DNA from 3 places in the Arthrobacter sp. Soil761 genome. Region 3 is predicted to be linked to each of the others. Evidence: riboswitches for the same ligand, from Rfam matches in the RefSeq annotation. Region 3 holds a riboswitch; each other region holds the start of a gene.

Region 1 (5,870 bases), on a different contig from region 3:
GGGAGGGGTTCGGGCTGGGAACGACGGCGGGCGGTCACCTTTCAATGAGAAGGTGACTCGTATCCGGCCTGGAATGCGCCGTCCCTCATTTCGGTTAAAAGAATCGAAGGGCCAGGGGAAGAAAGGAGGAGCTGCGCGAAGCGTGGGAAAGCAGGAGAAAGCGCGTCTCAGGTTCTGTGACTACTACTCGTGGATGTCGTACGCCGACTTCACCACCTGGGTTGAAGCCGAAGACGAATCGGCACCGGGAATTTCGTTTACCGAGTCCGATGCCACAGGCTGAGCGGCGCAGGACTTAAGGTTTGGCAATACCCGTGCGGGCCATGGCGTCTGCATAGGCAGTGCGCATGTCCTCCAGGTACTCCTCCTGGCGGGCCGGGGAACCGGCGAAGGCGCGGCCGCTCAGCGAGCGGACCTTGTAGGTCTTCAGGCCGCGGCGCCAGAGGAGGGGCACCTCGGTCTTCAACAGCAGGTTGGCCAGGCGGTTGGCTTCGGTGCCATGCGCCACGATCACCGAGGCGCGGGGGACCAGGGCCAGGAACTTCAGCAGGGGCTTCAGGCCTGACTGGATCTGGTCCGGAGTGAACTTGCCGTTGGGTTCGCCCGGGACGTGCCAAGGGCGGACGTTCCACGGCATGACGAACTCCGGGCGCAGGCCAAGCTTCCACTGGATCCCCAGCATGCGGGTAACAGCGTCCTGGTCGCCGGGGGTGATGAACCCGGACGGATCCACCTCGCCGATGTTGGAGAACAGGCTGATGATGCGGCATTCCTCCACGTCGTGCATGGGGTCCACGTAGGGCACCACGGTTCCGGGCTTGGCCTCCTGCAGGGAATCACACAGTTCGTTGACGGCGGCAACGCTGGGTTCGTAGCGGCGGCTCATGAGCTGTTCGTGGAATGTTTCGGGTGCCAGGGCTGTCATGAAGTGCTGGATCTCCTGCGGGGATTGGCGTTGCTGCCGCCACGGACATGGGCGCACGGCGGCACGGCACATCAGTGGCGGTTGATTGGGGTGGACCAACTCCTGGTCGGCCTACTCCAGTTTAGCAAGCCCAGGCAAGCGAAACGCCGGCCGCCCCTTCCGGTGATGGAAGGCACAGCCGGCGCGTCGGTGCGGGAGCGGCTAGAAGAGGCGCTTCGAGGCGCGGCGGGCACCCTCACCCAGTGCCTCCAGCTTGGCGAAGGCGATCTGCGGGTGCACCCTGCCGCCCAGGCCACAGTCGGTGGAGGCAATGACGTTCCCGCGGCCCACGAGGTCCGCAAAGCGGACGATCCGGTCCGCCACCAGGTCCGGGTGCTCCACCACATTGGTGGCATGCGAAACAACGCCCGGGATGATCACCCTGCCCTCGGGGAGCTTTGTGTCCTCCCACACCCGCCATTCGTGTTCGTGGCGGACGTTTGCCGCTTCAAAGGAATAGGCGCCGGCGTTGACCTGAAGCACAGAGCCGATGATGTCGGCGAACGGGATGTCCGTGGTGTGTGGGCCGTGCCAGGATCCCCAGCACACGTGCAGCCGGATCTGTTCCTGCGGCAGGCCGCGCAGCGCCCAGTTGGTCGCTTCGACGCGCAGCTGGATGAACTTCAGGTAATCGTCCAGGGACGGCTCGGGATTGATATGGTCCCAGCTTTCGGCCAGGGACGGATCATCGAGCTGCACCGTAAGGCCGGCCTCGATGATGGCCTTGTATTCCTCCCGCATGGCATCAGCGCAGGCGTAGACGAGTTCCTCGTCGCTCTTGTAGTACTCGTTGGCTACCCGCGCGCATGAGCCGGGGGAGAGGGAGGCCACGAAGCCATCCGTGAGGCCTGCGGCGGCGAGCCCGGTCTTCAGGTTCCGGATGTCCGAGGCCACCAGGTCCTGGCCCGTGTAGGTCAGCGGTCCGGCGATCTTGGGCTGGGCAACGCTCCTGCGGTGGGTGAGGATGCCGGATGCGGGATCGCTGTAGGCCTCGTTGAAGGCCTGCCGGTCGCGCCGGTCCGGGAACGAGGTCAGGACAACGTTGCCGGGGGACGAGCGGCGGACCCCGGACTCGGCCCAGCGGTCAACGGTGGTTGGCTCAAGGCCCCCGAGCCGGGCGAAGGAGTAATTCCACCACGCCCCGTAATCCACCGAGCTGGACATGGTGTGCCCGTACTCGCCGTCGTTGGGGATGTCGATGCCAAGGTCCATCTGGCGCTGCACCACGTCCACTACGGAGGCTTCGAGGAGTTCCAGAAATTCCGGCGTGATGCCGTCGGCTTCCTTGGCGGCGTTGGCCGCAATGAGTTCAGGGGTGCGGGGCAATGAACCGGCGTGGGTCACGCGGATATGGTCGGTGTTCTGGGACATGCTGGAATCTTCCTTTCCATCGGTCCTGGCAGTAGCACCTTCGGCCGGCAGGAGTCTGCCGGGACGTGGTTGCTGCGGCGTCATCGAGCCAGGTCTCTCGGCCGCTCCGGATGGTCCACTCTCAGATAAATCGACGCGCGTGGAGCCGCGCAAATCCGCACCGCTTTATGTCGTGGGCATGTCCGGCCGGCCGCCGGCGGCAGGACCGGAACGTACTTACAGCGTTTGTCCAGCATATTGACAGGTTTCGTTAAGCTTGGTTGGCTGAATGTCACATGCCTCCGCTGCGACGGAGCGGCGGATGCCACCCGAGCACTCGAAAGAGGTAACTGTGACGAAATCCCTCAGGACCCTTGCCGTTAGCGGAGCCCTCGCGCTCGCCGTCGCAGCAGGTCCGGCGCCCCTGGCCGGCGCCGTAGGCGAAGGGCCTTCCTACGACGGCAACGGCCAGATCACCACGTCGAAGCTGGCCACCTACGACCAGATGGTCTCGTTCCTGAAGGACCAGGATGCGCGCCAGCCCGCCATGGAGCTGGAGGTCATCGGCCAGACCGTCAAAGGCCGCGACATCCACCTGGTCAAGTACATATCGGACCCGGCCAAGCCCACCATCCTGTATTTGACCCAGCAGCACGGCAATGAACAGCTCACCACCGAGGGTGCCCTCGAGTTCGTCAAGCACCTGGGCACGGGCAAGTCGGCAGGCATCCTGGACGGCGTGAACATCCTCATCGTGCCCATGCTCAACGCGGACGGTGCCATGGGGGATGTCAACTTCTCCCTGGACGACTACCTTGCCAGAGGGGACCGCCACCTCACCCGCTACAACGCGGAAGGCGTGGACCTGAACCGGGACCATGTGGCCAAGGTCCAGCCGGAGACCCAGGCGCTGCACAACAACGTGATGCGCAAGTACCGCATTGACTACATGATCGACCTGCACCACCAGGGCACCCGCGCCGAGCGCGACGGCAAGCTGGTTTCCGGCTCCATCCTGTACCCCACCACCCCGAACGCCGACCCCGCCGTCGTCGAGAAATCAAAGCGGCTCGGCGCCGTTGTCTTCAACAACGTTGACTCCACCGGCTGGGGCCACCTGGGCAGGTACCAGGGCGGCAGCGCCGAGACCATCAGCCGCAACGGCATCTCCGTGGAATACGGCATTGCCACCCTGCTTTTCGAGATGCGCGGCATGTCGGACCACTACCTGGATGGTTACGCGCTGGGACAGCGGAGCAATGGTTACCTGATCAAGCAGACGGTCACCACGCTGGCGTCCACCGCCGCGGCCATAGCGGACGGATCCATTGCCGACGCCGACACCTCCTTCTGGGACACGCTCGCCGAGCAGACGTCCCGGCCCGCGGGGGAGGCCGAGGACGAGTAGGAGGCCCGGCGCCCGCCGCGGCCCATATTTGCGAAAGGGCCGCGGCGGGCCACAACAGTGGACAAAGTGCCCCATCGGCTAAACTTGGGTGGTAAGAGCCCCGGAACTCTTGCTTCGCCGTGCCGTGCTGCGGCTGTGCGAAGGCCGGTATGTTCGGGGCATTCTCATGAACGGCGCTGCATGGGCCCGCCACCAGATGGCTGGACCCGGGCAGCCCGAACGAATGGGGGAGGATCCCATGCCAGCAATTGTGATCGTAGGAGCCCAGTGGGGCGACGAAGGAAAAGGCAAGGCCACCGACCTTTTGGGCGGCCGTGTTGACTACGTCGTCAAGCCCAATGGCGGCAACAATGCCGGGCACACCGTCGTCGTAGGCGGTGAAAAGTACGAACTCAAGCTGCTGCCGGCAGGCATTCTCAGCCCCAACGCTGTTCCCATCATCGGCAACGGCTGCGTGGTGAACCTCGAAGCCCTCTTCCAGGAAATCGACGGGCTCCAGGCCCGCGGTGCGGACACCTCGAAGCTGCGGGTTTCCGCCAACGCCCACCTGGTGGCCCCGTACCACCAGGTCCTGGACAAAGTGACCGAACGCTTCCTGGGCAGCCGCGCCATCGGCACCACCGGCCGCGGCATCGGCCCCGCCTACATGGACAAGGTGGCCCGGCTGGGCATCCGCGTCCAGGACGTGTTTGACGAATCCATCCTCCGCCAGAAGGTGGAAGGCTCGCTGCGCCAGAAGAACGAACTCCTGGTCAAGGTCTACAACCGCCGCAGCGTTGTGGTGGACGAGATCGTGGAGTACTTCCTGTCCTTCGCCGAGCGGCTCCGTCCGCTGGTCATCGACAGCACCCTGGTCCTGAACACCGCGCTGGACGAGGGCAAGGTGGTCCTGATGGAAGGCGGCCAGGCTACGTTCCTGGACGTGGACCACGGCACCTACCCGTTCGTGACCTCCTCCAACCCCACCGCCGGCGGCGCGTCGGTTGGCTCCGGCATCGGGCCCACCCGCATCTCGCGCTCCATCGGCATCATCAAGGCCTACACCACCCGCGTTGGCGCCGGCCCGTTCCCCACGGAACTCTTCGACGAGATGGGCATGTACCTGCAGAAGACCGGCGGCGAATTCGGCGTCAACACCGGACGCCCGCGCCGCTGCGGCTGGTACGACGCCGTCCTGGCCCGGCATGCCTCCCGCGTCAACGGCTTCACGGACTACTTCGTCACCAAGCTGGACGTGCTCACCGGCATCGAACAGATTCCCGTGTGCGTGGCCTACGACGTGGACGGCGTCCGGCACGATGAAATGCCCATGACGCAGACCGAGTTCCACCACGCCAAGCCCATCTTCGAGTACTTCGACGGCTGGACCGAGGACATCACCGGGGCACGCACCCTGGCGGACCTGCCGGAGAACGCCCGGAATTACGTGCTGGCCCTTGAGAAGCTCTCCGGAACCCGGTTCTCCGCCATCGGCGTGGGCCCGGACCGGGACCAGACCATCGTGGTGAACGACCTCATCAACGACTGACACTCCCCAGGGCAGCATGACGACGGCGGCAGGCCACCTTTGCGGGTGGCCTGCCGCTTGTGCGTCCCGGGACGTTCGGCCCGGGTGGAAAAGCAATTTACACAGGCTTAACGCGCACGGTCTTGTGAGGCTGCACGCGTACCGGCAAGACTCGGTAGTACCCCCTGGTGCCCAAGGAAGGATCGTCATGGCCGGAAAATTTGAAGCATTCATTGACGCTGATTCGTTGTTCCGGTTCCGGCTCCTGGCCCCGGATGGCGCAGTGGTGGCTGTCTCCGGGCCGTACCAGGACAAGCAGGCCCTGGCGGCAGGGATCGCTGCCGTGCGTGAGTGCGCCGGCACCGGCCTGGTCACCGACCTCTGTCCCGCCGGGGACGTATCCCGTCCCGCAACCGTGCCCGTAGCGGCAGCCGCCGCCGTTCCCGCGCAGCTGCCCTCCGCCGTCGTACCTGTCTGTGGCGACGGGCGCCTGCCTGCCAGGCTGCACTTTTTCGCGCTGGCCAAGGCATCGCGCAGGCAGGCGACGCCGCCCCGGTGGACCAGGGCAGCTGCCCGCTGACAGCCGCGGAACGGCTGCCCAAAAAGTTTTTGAAATCGCGTAACCCTTTGGGGGTGCGTAG
Region 2 (5,870 bases), on a different contig from region 3:
CACCCGCCGGGATTGTTCCACCAAAGCACCTGCGGCCGCGGAACTGATGCTCAGGACACCGGCGATCTCCTCCACCGTTGACATCTCCGAAAACATGCGCTCATCCACCGGGGCGTCGGGGGCAAGCAGTGCCTGCTGGATCTCGACCGCTTCTGCCGCGTCACGGGCCTTCACCGCCGCGAGCTGAGCCTCGACCCGGGAGACTGCCTCCAGCCGTTCCAGCCGGAGCTCATACCGCCGCTGCAGCACATCGACATCAGCGCCAACACCGGACCCGGCGGCAAGGAAATGATCCTCACGGTCCAGCGCATCGAGGGCAGCAACAGAGGCAGAAACACCCTCCAAAACCACCCCAACATCCGTGCCGATTCCCATACCCACATCATCCAGCGAGGCACCGACATTCAGACCTGGATCGCCGCGATGTAGGAAGCAGCCACTTAAATGAATTCGGCCGCCATCGGGTAGTGACGCCGTTGTCACCACCTGATGGCGGCCGAAGCTGATCCGGGTACTGGCCCGGCGAACCCCCTCCCGGACATTCCGGGAGGCTGGGGTGGAGCGTCAGATGGTGACGGCTCCGTTGGCGGTTTCAAACGTGACCGACAGGATGCCCGGAGTTCCATGCGGGGCGACCCACTCCACCGCAACGTCCTCAAGCGGCTTCTCCACCGGTTCACCCAGCCACTCGGTCACGCGGGACGCGGAGCCGGCGATGGTCAGGCAGCTCATCTTAAGATTGCTGGGGTAGGCGTTGGACGGGTGCAGTGCCGGGTCGCCTTCCCACTTGAGCATGTATGGCACCTGGGGATCTGCGATAAGGCCAAGGATGCCAATCTGTTTCCAGACCAGCTCCCGGCCGTCCGGGAACTTGCGGTTGCCGTTCACCGCGGCGCGGCCAAGGCGTGCCTCGAACGGGGCGAGGTCGTCCACTTCGACACACCAGCCCATCCAGCCACCACCGGCCGCGGAACGGGCACGCACTGCCTGTCCGAACGGTGCCTTGTCCGAAGCCGGGTGGTCCAGGACCTCTACGACTTCCAGGTACTTGTGCCCGGCGAGCGGGATGATCATATTCCGGGTTCCGAACCGGGGGTGCACCCCGCCCTTCACTGCCTCAACGCCGAGGGCAGATGAAATACGTTCGGTAGTGGCCGCGAGGCCATCTTGTTCACAGGCGTAAGAGACGTGATCCATGCGCATGGCAACATCTTGGCACTTTGTGATGCGGCTCTCAGCTAAGGGTACCCTTACTGGAAAGGCGGCCGGGAAAAGGGCCGGGAACATGGGCACGAAGGACGACGGCGGCGTCCCCGGCCGGGTGCGGGGCGGCCCACCTGTGGCGGCTCGAAAGCCATGCAGGGCGACCTTGTTCGTCACAATGCTGTCCACGGCGACTACCCCGTTCCTAGACTGGGCGCAGGTCATGAGCGCCAGCGCCAAGCCCCGGCTCGCTGGCCGGCAACCCTCCACCCGCGGTGGGGTGCCCCGGGTGAGGACCTGGCTGTCCGGCAAGAGCCGGAAGCAAGCGCGGCCCGTACTGCCCCACGCATTCCGGGCCCACGTCAAAGGAGATTTGGATGTCCAACGGATGGTCTTTCGAAACCCGCCAGATCCATGCCGGCCAGGAGCCCGACAGTGCCACAGGAGCCCGCGCGCTCCCCATTTACCAGACCACGTCCTTCGTGTTCCCCAGCGCCGAAAGCGCAGCCAACCGCTTTGCCCTCGCCGAACTTGCACCCATCTACACCCGGATCGGCAACCCCACCCAGGATGCCGTCGAACAGCGGATCGCCAGCCTTGAGGGGGGCCTGGCCGCATTGCTGCTGAGCTCTGGCCAGGCCGCCGAGACGTTCGCGGTGCTGAACATTGCGGAGGCGGGGGACCATATTGTGGCGAGCCCCAGCCTTTACGGCGGAACGTACAACCTGTTCGCCCACACCCTGAAGAAGTTCGGCATCTCGGTCACGTTCGTCCAGGATCCCGACAACCTGGACCAGTGGCGCGACGCCGTCCAGCCGAACACCAAGCTCTTTTTCGGTGAAGTGGTGTCCAATCCCCGCCAGGACGTCCTGGACATCGAAGGCATCTCCGAGGTGGCCCACCAGGCAGGCGTGCCACTGATCGTGGACAACACCCTGTCCACGCCCTACCTGATCCGCCCACTGGAGTGGGGTGCGGACATCGTGATCCACTCCGCCACCAAATACCTGGGCGGCCACGGCTCCGCAATTGCCGGCGTGATCGTGGACTCCGGCAAATTCGACTTCGGCAAGGACCCTGAACGGTTCCCCGGCTTCAACACCCCGGACCCCACCTACAACGGCCTGGTCTACGCCCGCGACCTAGGCGCCGACGGTGCGCTGGGTGCCAACCTCTCCTACATCCTCAAGGCCCGCGTCCAGCTGCTGCGCGACCTTGGCTCGGCGGTTTCCCCCTTCAACGCCTTCCTGATCTCCCAGGGCCTGGAGACGCTGAGCCTGCGGGTGGAACGCCACGTTGCCAACGCCACGGAAGTGGCGCGCTGGCTGGAAGGAAGGGACGACGTCGAATCCGTCGCCTACGCCGGGCTGCCCTCCAGCCCCTGGTACGAGCGTGGCCGCAAGTACGGGCCCAAGGGAACGGGCGCCGTCGTGGCCTTCAACCTTGCCGGCGGAGCGGAGGCGGGCAAGCGCTTCGTCGACGCCCTGGAGCTGCACTCCCACGTGGCCAACATCGGCGACGTCCGCTCCCTGGTCATCCACCCGGCGTCGACCACCCACAGCCAGCTCTCGCCGGAGCAGCAAGCGGTGGCCGGGGTGAATCCGGGACTGGTCCGGCTCTCTGTTGGCCTGGAGCACATCGATGACATCCTGGCCGACCTGGAAGCGGGTTTCCGCGCTGCCAAAGGCGCCCAGAGCTAAAAGCGCGCCAGGGCTGACGCCGGGAGGGCCGGCAAGCGGGGAAGTCACAACCAGTCACACTCTTGGCCTGGAGCGGGGGGTGTTTCGTACACTCAAACCAGGTCATGAGTGCCAGTGACAGCCCCGGCTTGCTGGCCGGCAACCCTCCATCCGCGGTGGGGTGCCCCGGGTGAGGACCTGGCCTGCCGGTCAGACGACGGCAGGCAAGCGCGTAGAAGAGGTCTTGCCATGACGGTTACCGTCGCCCGAACCACCATCCCCGAACACGGAATTGTCCGCTACGCCTCCATCGGAGGGCTGGAACTCGAAGCCGGGGGATACCTCCCGGACGTCACGCTGGCCTACGAAACCTGGGGCACGCTCAACGCCGACGCCAGCAACGCCATCCTGATCGAGCACGCCCTGACCGGCAGCACCCACGTGACCCGCGGCGACACGGACGAAGAAGGCTGGTGGGAACAATTGGCCGGTCCCGGCGCTCCCGTGGACACGGACAAGTTCTTCGTGGTGTCCGTCAACATCGTGGGCGGCTGCTACGGGTCCACGGGCCCGTCGTCGGCCGCCCCGGACGGAGCCCCCTGGGGCTCCCGCTTCCCCCTGGTCACCCTGCGGGACAGCACGCTGGCAGAGGCCCGGCTGGCTGACCAGCTGGGCATCAGCAGCTGGTTCGCTGTCCTGGGCGGATCCATGGGCGGCGCCCGCGCCCTTGAATGGGCAGTGACCTACCCGGAGAGGGTGCAGCGCTGCGCCGTCATCTCCGTGGGCGCCGCGAGCACGGCGGAACAGATCGCCTTCGCGCAGGCCCAGACCCTGGCCATCCGGCAGGACCCACACTTCAACGGCGGCGACTACTACGGCGGCCCCTGCCCGGAAGCCGGGCTGGCACTTGCCCGGCGCATCGCCCACATCACCTACCGGTCCGCGGCTGAACTGGAAGGCCGCTTCGGCCGGGAACCCCAGGCGCCGGAGTCGCCCCTGAAGGGTGAGGCTCTGGCCGCCCGCGGCCGCTACCAGGTGGAAAGCTACCTGGACCACCAGGGCAGCAAGCTCGTGAAGCGCTTCGACGCCAACAGCTATATCGCCCTCACCGAGGCGCTGATGAGCCATGACATCTGCCGGGGCCGCGGAACCCTGGCCGAAACCCTGGCCAGGTCCACCGCCAGGTTCTTCGTGGCCGCCGTGGATTCGGACCGGCTGTATTTCCCGTCGCAGTCCCGTGAGCTGGCCCAGGCCCTGCCGGGGGACGTGGACGTCCACGTCATCCAGGCGCCGATCGGGCACGACGGGTTCCTGACAGAGATCGGGCAGCTGGGCAGCCAGCTCCGGAGCAGCTTCCTGGCCTAGCGCCCCGCATGTGCATTCCTGCAGATGCCTTCTGCACTAATCGGCGTTGAGGTTGCACCGCAGGCAGACCATACTCAATCGAATCCGGTGCGTTCGTGGTGTGCATCACACCCGGCCGCCATTGATTGGTCCCCGTGGTGTCGACGACGACGCCGAAGGAGTTCGCATGAGTACGGAAAGCTCCGCCGCAAGGCGCACAGAGGAAACCGACGTCAAGGCTTCAGGCCTTAAGAAAGTGGTTACGGCCTCCATGGCCGGAACCGTTGTTGAGTGGTACGAGTTCTTCCTCTACGCCTCGGCTGCCACCCTGGTGTTCGGAAAGGCCTTCTTCCCCAACGCCGGCACAGAACTGGATGGCATCATCGCCGCCTTCCTCACTTATGCCGTCGGTTTCGTGGCGCGCCCCATCGGCGGCATCGTCTTTGGCCACTTCGGCGACAAGTTCGGACGCAAGAAGCTGCTGCAGCTGAGCATCATCCTGGTAGGCGTCTCCACCTTCCTCATGGGCTGCCTGCCCACGTTCCAGCAGATCGGCTACTGGGCTCCCGCACTGCTGGTGGTCCTCCGGTTCGCCCAGGGCTTTGCCGTTGGCGGCGAGTGGGGCGGCGCCGTCCTCCTCGTGGCCGAACACAGCCCCAGCAAATCCCGCGGTTTCTGGGCCAGCTGGCCACAGTCGGCAGTGCCGCTGGGAAACCTGCTTGCCACCGCCGTCTTGTTCACCCTGTCCTCCACGTTGACCCAGGACGCCTTCCTGGGGTGGGGCTGGCGCGTAGCGTTCTGGCTGTCCGCGGTGATCGTCCTGATCGGTTACTACATCCGCACCAAGGTCAATGACGCACCGATCTTCCTCGAAGCCCGCAAAGAGGTCGAAGCCGGCCACAAGGGCTACGGCGTCGCTGAGGTATTCCGGCGCTACCCCCGCGGCGTCTTCACCGCCATGGGCCTGCGCCTGGCGGAAAACATCCTGTACTACCTCGTGGTCACGTTCTCCATCACCTACCTGAAAACCGTGGTCCAGGCCGACACCACCCGCATCCTCCTCCTGCTGCTCCTTGCCCACGCCCTGCACTTCGCCGTCGTGCCCATGGTCGGCAAGCTGTCGGACCGGTTTGGCCGCAGGCCCGTCTACATGGCCGGCGCCATCATGGGGGCCACCTGGGGCTTCTTCGCCTTCCCCATGATGGACACCAAGAACGATGCCATCATCCTGGCCGCCATCATGATCGGCCTGGTGTTCCACGCCTTCATGTACGCCGGGCAGCCTGCCATCATGGCGGAAATGTTCCCCACCCGGATGCGCTACTCCGGGGTTTCCCTGGGCTACCAGGTGACGTCGATCGTTGCAGGATCCCTGGCCCCGATCATCGCCGCCTCGCTCCTGGGCGCCTACAAGTCCTCCGTCCCCGTGGCGGTCTACCTGCTGATCGCCTGCGCCATTACCGCCGTCGCGGTCTACTTCCTGAAGGAAACCCGCGGCATCTCGCTGCACGACGTGGACGCCGCCGACGCCCAGGGCACCGCCGACCTCCTTGCCGCCCGCAAGAAGTAGCAGGATCCGTGAAAGCCGCCGTCCTGTACTCCACCGTTCCCGCCGCCCCCACCACGGGGGCCGGCAACGGGAAG
Region 3 (5,870 bases):
GATCCTGGTAGCCCCAGGCCGTGGCTGCGTTGATCCGGCGGGGTATCTGCCACAGGGCCACCAGGAGGATGGCCATGGCGGCGGCAACAGTCCAGGCGGCAGCCCCGGAGAGCGTGTTGGCCCGGACGTAGGTGCTCCCGGATGCCACGTCGGTGACCGGCCCGGTGACCATTGGCGATGCCTTCAGCCTGTCCAGGGCCGCTTTGGCGATGCCCGCCTGTCCCGTGAGCAGCCAGCTGATGCTCGCCACGCCGGTATCCCTGGTGCTGGTGCGCTCGTCCCAGACAACGGCGGCCGTCCCGGCAAAAGGTGGGGAAGTGGCAGTTCCCACCACCTGGTCCCACCAGCCCGCCTTGATGTCCGCCTCCTGCGCGCCGCCGGACGCGGGGCTGTAGAAAGCAGAGGTCTGGAGGAGGAACGGCTTGTTGCGCCCCTCGGAATAGGTGCCGTAGAAGTTTTCGCCGCCGGAGGCCGTCAGCATGTCCTGGAGCTCGCCGGCCCTCGGCTGGGAGTTGACGGCGGGGCCGCCGGCCGTGTCGTCGTGATAGGCGGCCAGCCCCGCCCAGTCCACTGCGTCGTCGCCCGGGTAGTAAGGGGCGTAGGCGCTGTCGCTTGAGTTCCAGGCCCCGTCGCCGTTCGTGTCCAGGAGGGAAAAGCCTTCGGTTCCGGGCTGCGGGGCATCCCGGTTGCGGTCAAAGGGGTAGTCCTTGCCCAGGTAAGGCGCCCACACCAAGGTGGCCCGGCCGCCGTCGTACTTCTTGAACGCTGCCGCCACAGCCCTGAAGGCCTGCCGGTACGCGGCGGGCTGCTGGCCCCAGGCCACCCAGCTTGCATTCATGTCCGGGGCGAACCGGATCAGCAGCTGCCCCTTGAACCCGGACGTAAGGTCGCGCACCTGCGCTGCGAATGCTTCCGCTTCCGCGGTGCCGAGCTGGCCCAGGGGCACTGACGGCTTCACCGTGAGCAGGGCGTGGGCGCCTAGGGACGCGGCCTGCTGAAGGAAGCCGTCAAGGTCGTTCCGTTCCGAATCGCGGTAGGGGATGGTGATGTCGTGGCCGAAGACGGCCGGACTGGCACCAAGCCGGCCGCTGAAGCCTGCGGCGGTGTCCTCGCCCCACTCGAGCACCGCGCCCAGCCAGGGCTTTCCCTTCTCCGGCGCAGCGTCCGCCGCATGCGCCGGCGCAGCCGCCAGCAGGGCAAGGAGGCTGACGATGGCCGCGGCCAGGAACGCACCGATGGACGGCCGGCGGGTCCCGCAAATGGCGGCCTGGTGGCGCGATGTGTTTGCCCGCATGCTGACAGGACCCCCGGTGCTCATTGCTGTGACGACGGGGCGGCGCCCCGGTAAGAACTTTATCGGCCCCGCGGCCCCGGGCGGCACGTGGCGGGCCGCCCACCTGCGGCGATGTCCGCCGTCGCGCTTTCCTTCAACCCCGCGCCTCCCTTCAGCGCTGCTCAATTACGGAACATGACGACGGCGGCGGTGCGGCTTGGCGCGGCAGATGTTACGTTTTTGGGGAGTAATGAGTACCGGTGTGAAGCCCTGACTGGCCGGTCGGCAACCCTCCCTTTCGCGGCGGGGTGCCTCAGGTGAATACTCGGCATATCGACCGATTCGAGCTGCAAGCGTGAAAGAAGGAGATCCGTCGTGTCTGACGCACCTGCCCCCGACGAAAAATTGTCCTACCGCCTGATCACCGGCCCGGATGACCGTTCATTCTGCGAGCGGATCTCCACGGCCCTGGCCGACGGCTATGTGCTGCACGGCAGCCCGGCAGCCACCTTCAACGGCACCAGCGTGATCGTGGCGCAGGCAGTGGTCCTTCCGGCGGCAATCGCCTCGGCCGATGCCGCGGTTGCCACCGCAGTGGATGAACTGGACGCCGAATTTGAAGGCGAGTTCGACGGCGAGGGCCACGCATGAGCTACGCGGGAGACCTCACGCCCCAGGAAGCATGGGAGAAGCTGGAACAGGGCGCCATCCTGGTGGACGTCCGCACCGAGGGCGAATGGGCCCACATCGGCATTCCGGACACCAAGGCCACGGACAACGACCCCCTCTTCATCCAGTGGACCTTCCCCGGCGGCATCCCCAACCCCGACTTCATCAACGACCTCAGCCAGCAGGCGCCCGAGGACCGTTCAACCGAACTGGTGTTCCTGTGCCGCTCCGGCCAGCGGTCCATCGCGGCAGCCATCGCGGCCACCCGGGCCGGCTTCACCTCCTACAACGTGCTGGAGGGCTTTGAAGGCGAGCCGGACCGCTATGGCGAACGCACCGTCAACGGCTGGAAAAACCGCGGCCTTCCCACCAACCTCGGAAAGAACTAAGTGACCTTCAACCAAGACGCCCCCGGCTGGAACCCCGACACCCAGGCTGTCCGTGGCGGGCTGGACCGCACCAACTTCCAGGAAACGTCCGAGGCCATTTTCCTGAACTCCGGCTTCGTCTACGAATCCGCGGCAGCAGCTGAACGCGCCTTCACCGGCGAGGACGAACGCTTTGTCTACTCCCGCTACGGCAACCCGTCCGTGGCCACCTTCCAGGAGCGGCTCCGGCTGCTGGAAGGCACCGAAGCCTGCTTCGCGACGGCGTCGGGCATGTCCGCGGTGTTCACCGCGCTTGGTGCCCTGCTGGCTGCCGGCGACCGGGTGGTGGCCGCCCGGTCGCTGTTCGGTTCGTGCTTCGTGATTTTGAACGAGATCCTTCCCCGGTGGGGCGTGGAGACCGTCTTCGTGGACGGGCCGGACCTGGACCAGTGGCGCGAGGCCCTCTCCAAGCCCACCACCGCCGTCTTCTTCGAATCCCCGTCCAACCCGATGCAGGAGATCGTGGACATCGCCGCGGTCAGCGAACTTGCGCATGCCGCCGGCGCCAAGGTGGTGGCGGACAACGTCTTCGCCACTCCCCTGCTGCAGCGCTGCGGTGACCTGGGCGCCGACGTCATCGTCTACTCCGGCACCAAGCACATCGACGGCCAGGGCAGGGTCATGGGCGGCGCCATCCTGGGCACCAAGGAGTTCATCGACGGCCCCGTGAAACAGCTCATGCGCCACACCGGGCCCGCACTCTCGGCGTTCAACGCCTGGGTCCTGACCAAGGGCCTGGAGACCATGAGCCTGCGCGTGAACCATTCCTCCGCCACGGCGCTCCGGCTCGCAGAGTGGCTGGAAGAACAGCCCGCCGTGAGCTGGGTGAAGTACCCGCTGCTCAAGTCCCACCCGCAGTACGACCTGGCGGCACGGCAGATGAGCGCCGGCGGTACGGTCCTCACGCTTGAGCTGGCTCCCTCCGGCGGGCGCTCCGGCAAGGAAGCGGCCTTCGCACTGCTGGACGGGCTGCGCATCATCGACATCTCCAACAACCTTGGTGATTCGAAGTCCCTGATCACGCACCCCGCCACCACCACGCACCGCGCCATGGGGCCGGAAGGGCGCGCCGCCATTGGGCTCAGTGACGGCGTGGTGCGGCTCTCGGTAGGGCTCGAGGACCCGGAGGACCTCCTCCGCGACCTGGAACAGGCACTCAAGCAGATCTAGCCGCGCGGGAAGCCCTAGCTCCTCTGGGTCCGGGCGACGCGCTTCCTCACTCTCGATGCGCAGATTCCCTGGCGCGCACCAAATATGGGCCGCGAGGAGGAATCTGCGCGTCGGGAATGGATATGCGCATCGAAGGTCAGCTCTGGCGGACCCGCAGCAGTTCGGGCGTGCCCTCCACGTCAGCTAGATCCAGGGCATCCCGCATGGTCACGTTGACGGCCTGCCGCACCACGGCGCCGAACCCCATGTCCTCCGGGGGCGGTCCCGCCAGCGCCTTGTCCCGGGCGCGGCGCTGTTCGGCGGCTCCTGTTCCGCGGGCGATGATGTCCTCCACCCCCTGCCGTGCCAGTGCCAGCTCCCCCTGTTCGGACAGGACGGGAGCCAGGTAATCCACCAGGGACCGGACCACGTCCGCGGCCGGTGCGGGCCGGAAATTCCCAAAATCCAGGAGTTCACCGCTTAGCCCGGCGCTGCTGGCCTGCCACGAGGCCATCCGGAGGAGGACGGTGGGAACCGGCGCAGGATCCACGTCGGCCTGCCATTCCCTGCTGGCGGATTCCACCAGCGCCCGGACCAGCACGGCAATGAGCGCTGCATCCTCGGCACGAAGGCAGACGTCCGCCACGCGAACCTCGACGGTGGGGTGGTTGCGGGACAGCCGGGCGTCGAAGTACAGCATGCCCTCATCGAGCATGACGCCGCTTTCCAGCAGCCGCGTCACCACGCGCCGGTAGGCAGGGTACGTCCCGTAAATACCGGCCGGGCCCGCCGTGGGCCACCGGTTCCAGGCCTGGGTGCGGTAGCTTTCAAACCCGGTTGGAACGCCGTTCCAGAAGGGTGAATTGGCGCTCAGGGCCGTCAGCACTGCCAGCTTGTCGCGGATCCGGTCCAGGACCGCCACGCCCTCTTCGGGCGATTCGATGAACGTGTGCACATGGAAGCCGCAGGTCAGCTGCTCCTGGGCGGTGAGGCCGAAGCGCTCCAGCATTTTGGCGTACCGGGGGTCGGGCGTCGTGTGGGTGGTGGAGGCCAAGGGCGAGGTGGCGAGGGCCGCCACCCGGGCGCCATGCTTCCTGGCGGCCTGGTCCGCCAGGGCGCGGCCCGCGCGGATCTGTTCGAGCAGGCTCCCGTATTCGAGGCACGGACGGGTCTGGGTCTCGATCTGCTCAAGCTTCAGCTCGGCACTCAAGCCCATCTCGTCGTCGTAATCCGCCTGTTTTCCGGAGTGGTGGACCTCCGGGTCCACGGGAAGATCGTCAGCCGCAACGCGGTGGCCGGCCAGGAGGGCGTCGGCCAGGGCAAGGGGTTCCCCGGACTCCGGATCAACGATCAGGAGTTCCTCCTCTACGCCAAAAGTACGCATACGAACATTCTGCGATACTTGTCCGGCATTCGAGGGGCCCCGGCGATTCATGACGAACCGTGAATGCTAGTCCTGGAAGTACTCCACCTTGGCGCCAATGGTGTTCAGGCGTTCCGCCAGGTCCTCGTAGCCACGCTCGATCACGTAGATGTTCCGCAGTTCGGACACGCCCCGGGCGGCGAGCATGGCCAGCAGCAGGCAGGCGGCCGGACGAAGCGCCGGCGGGCAGCCCACCTCGGCGGCGCGCCACTTGGTGGGCCCGTTGACGTAGATCCGGTGCGGATCCAGTAGCTGCACCTGCGCCCCAAGCCTGTTCAGCTCTGTCAGGTAAATGGCCCGGTTCTCGTAGACCCAGTCGTGGATCATGGTCTGGCCATCGGCGTTCGCGGCAATGACGGCAAAGAACGGCAGGTTGTCGATGTTCAGCCCGGGGAACGGCATCGGATGGATCTTGTCCTCCGGGGCATGCAGCCCGGAGGGCTTGGTGGTGACGTCCACCAGCCGGGTGCGGCCGTTGCGGGCCATGTACTCGCCCGAAATTTCCAGCTTCTGCCCCATCTGGCCCAAGGTGGCCAACTCGATTTCCATGAACTCGATGGGCACCCGCCGCACCGTGACCTCGGAATTGGTGACGATGCCGGCCGTGATGAGGCTCATCGCCTCGATGGGATCCTCGGAGGGGAAGTACTCGATCTCCGCGTCAATGTCGGGCCGGCCCGTGATCTTCAGGGTGGTGGTGCCCACGCCCTCGATGGTGACGCCCAGCATCTGCAGGTAGAAGCACAGGTCCTGCACCATGTAATTGGGGCTGGCGTTGCGGATCACGGTGGTTCCCGGCCGGTGCGCCGCGGCCATGATGGCGTTCTCGGTGACGGTGTCCCCGCGTTCGGTGAGGACGAAGGAGCGGTCCTGCGCGTCCGCCGGCGGAGCCTGGACCGTGTAGAAACCGGCCGTGGCTTCCACGGCA

Evidence for each region. Region 3 has a riboswitch for S-adenosylmethionine ahead of ASG79_RS13820 (DUF1737 domain-containing protein). Riboswitches for the same ligand answer to the same signal wherever they lie in the genome.
Region 1: linked by a shared signal. The riboswitch ahead of ASG79_RS14930 (cobalamin-independent methionine synthase II family protein) and the one ahead of ASG79_RS13820 (DUF1737 domain-containing protein) in region 3 are both predicted to bind S-adenosylmethionine.
Region 2: linked by a shared signal. The riboswitch ahead of metX (homoserine O-acetyltransferase MetX) and the one ahead of ASG79_RS13820 (DUF1737 domain-containing protein) in region 3 are both predicted to bind S-adenosylmethionine.

The regions. Positions count from the first base shown of each region.
Region 1 is NZ_LMSF01000028.1:90,692-96,561, reverse strand. Features, by position in the region: gene ASG79_RS23875 (hypothetical protein) at 143-283, shown strand; gene ASG79_RS14935 (uracil-DNA glycosylase) at 296-925, opposite strand; gene ASG79_RS14930 (cobalamin-independent methionine synthase II family protein) at 1,127-2,335, opposite strand; SAM riboswitch class I at 2,349-2,452, opposite strand; gene ASG79_RS14925 (M14 family zinc carboxypeptidase) at 2,637-3,722, shown strand; gene ASG79_RS14920 (adenylosuccinate synthase) at 3,961-5,250, shown strand; gene ASG79_RS14915 (YegP family protein) at 5,438-5,809, shown strand.
Region 2 is NZ_LMSF01000011.1:43,625-49,494, reverse strand. Features, by position in the region: partial or broken gene ASG79_RS08155 (DUF222 domain-containing protein) at 1-375, opposite strand, end outside; gene ASG79_RS08150 (VOC family protein) at 565-1,203, opposite strand; SAM riboswitch class IV at 1,423-1,537, shown strand; gene ASG79_RS08145 (bifunctional o-acetylhomoserine/o-acetylserine sulfhydrylase) at 1,581-2,903, shown strand; SAM riboswitch class IV at 3,004-3,119, shown strand; gene metX (homoserine O-acetyltransferase MetX) at 3,132-4,247, shown strand; gene ASG79_RS08135 (MFS transporter) at 4,414-5,796, shown strand; gene ASG79_RS08130 (zinc-binding dehydrogenase) at 5,805-5,870, shown strand, end outside.
Region 3 is NZ_LMSF01000023.1:365,317-371,186, forward strand. Features, by position in the region: partial or broken gene opgC (OpgC domain-containing protein) at 1-1,294, opposite strand, end outside; SAM riboswitch class IV at 1,520-1,635, shown strand; gene ASG79_RS13820 (DUF1737 domain-containing protein) at 1,649-1,924, shown strand; gene ASG79_RS13825 (rhodanese-like domain-containing protein) at 1,921-2,331, shown strand; gene ASG79_RS13830 (O-succinylhomoserine sulfhydrylase) at 2,332-3,540, shown strand; gene ASG79_RS13835 (glutamate--cysteine ligase) at 3,677-4,903, opposite strand; gene ASG79_RS13840 (UDP-N-acetylglucosamine 1-carboxyvinyltransferase) at 4,970-5,870, opposite strand, start outside.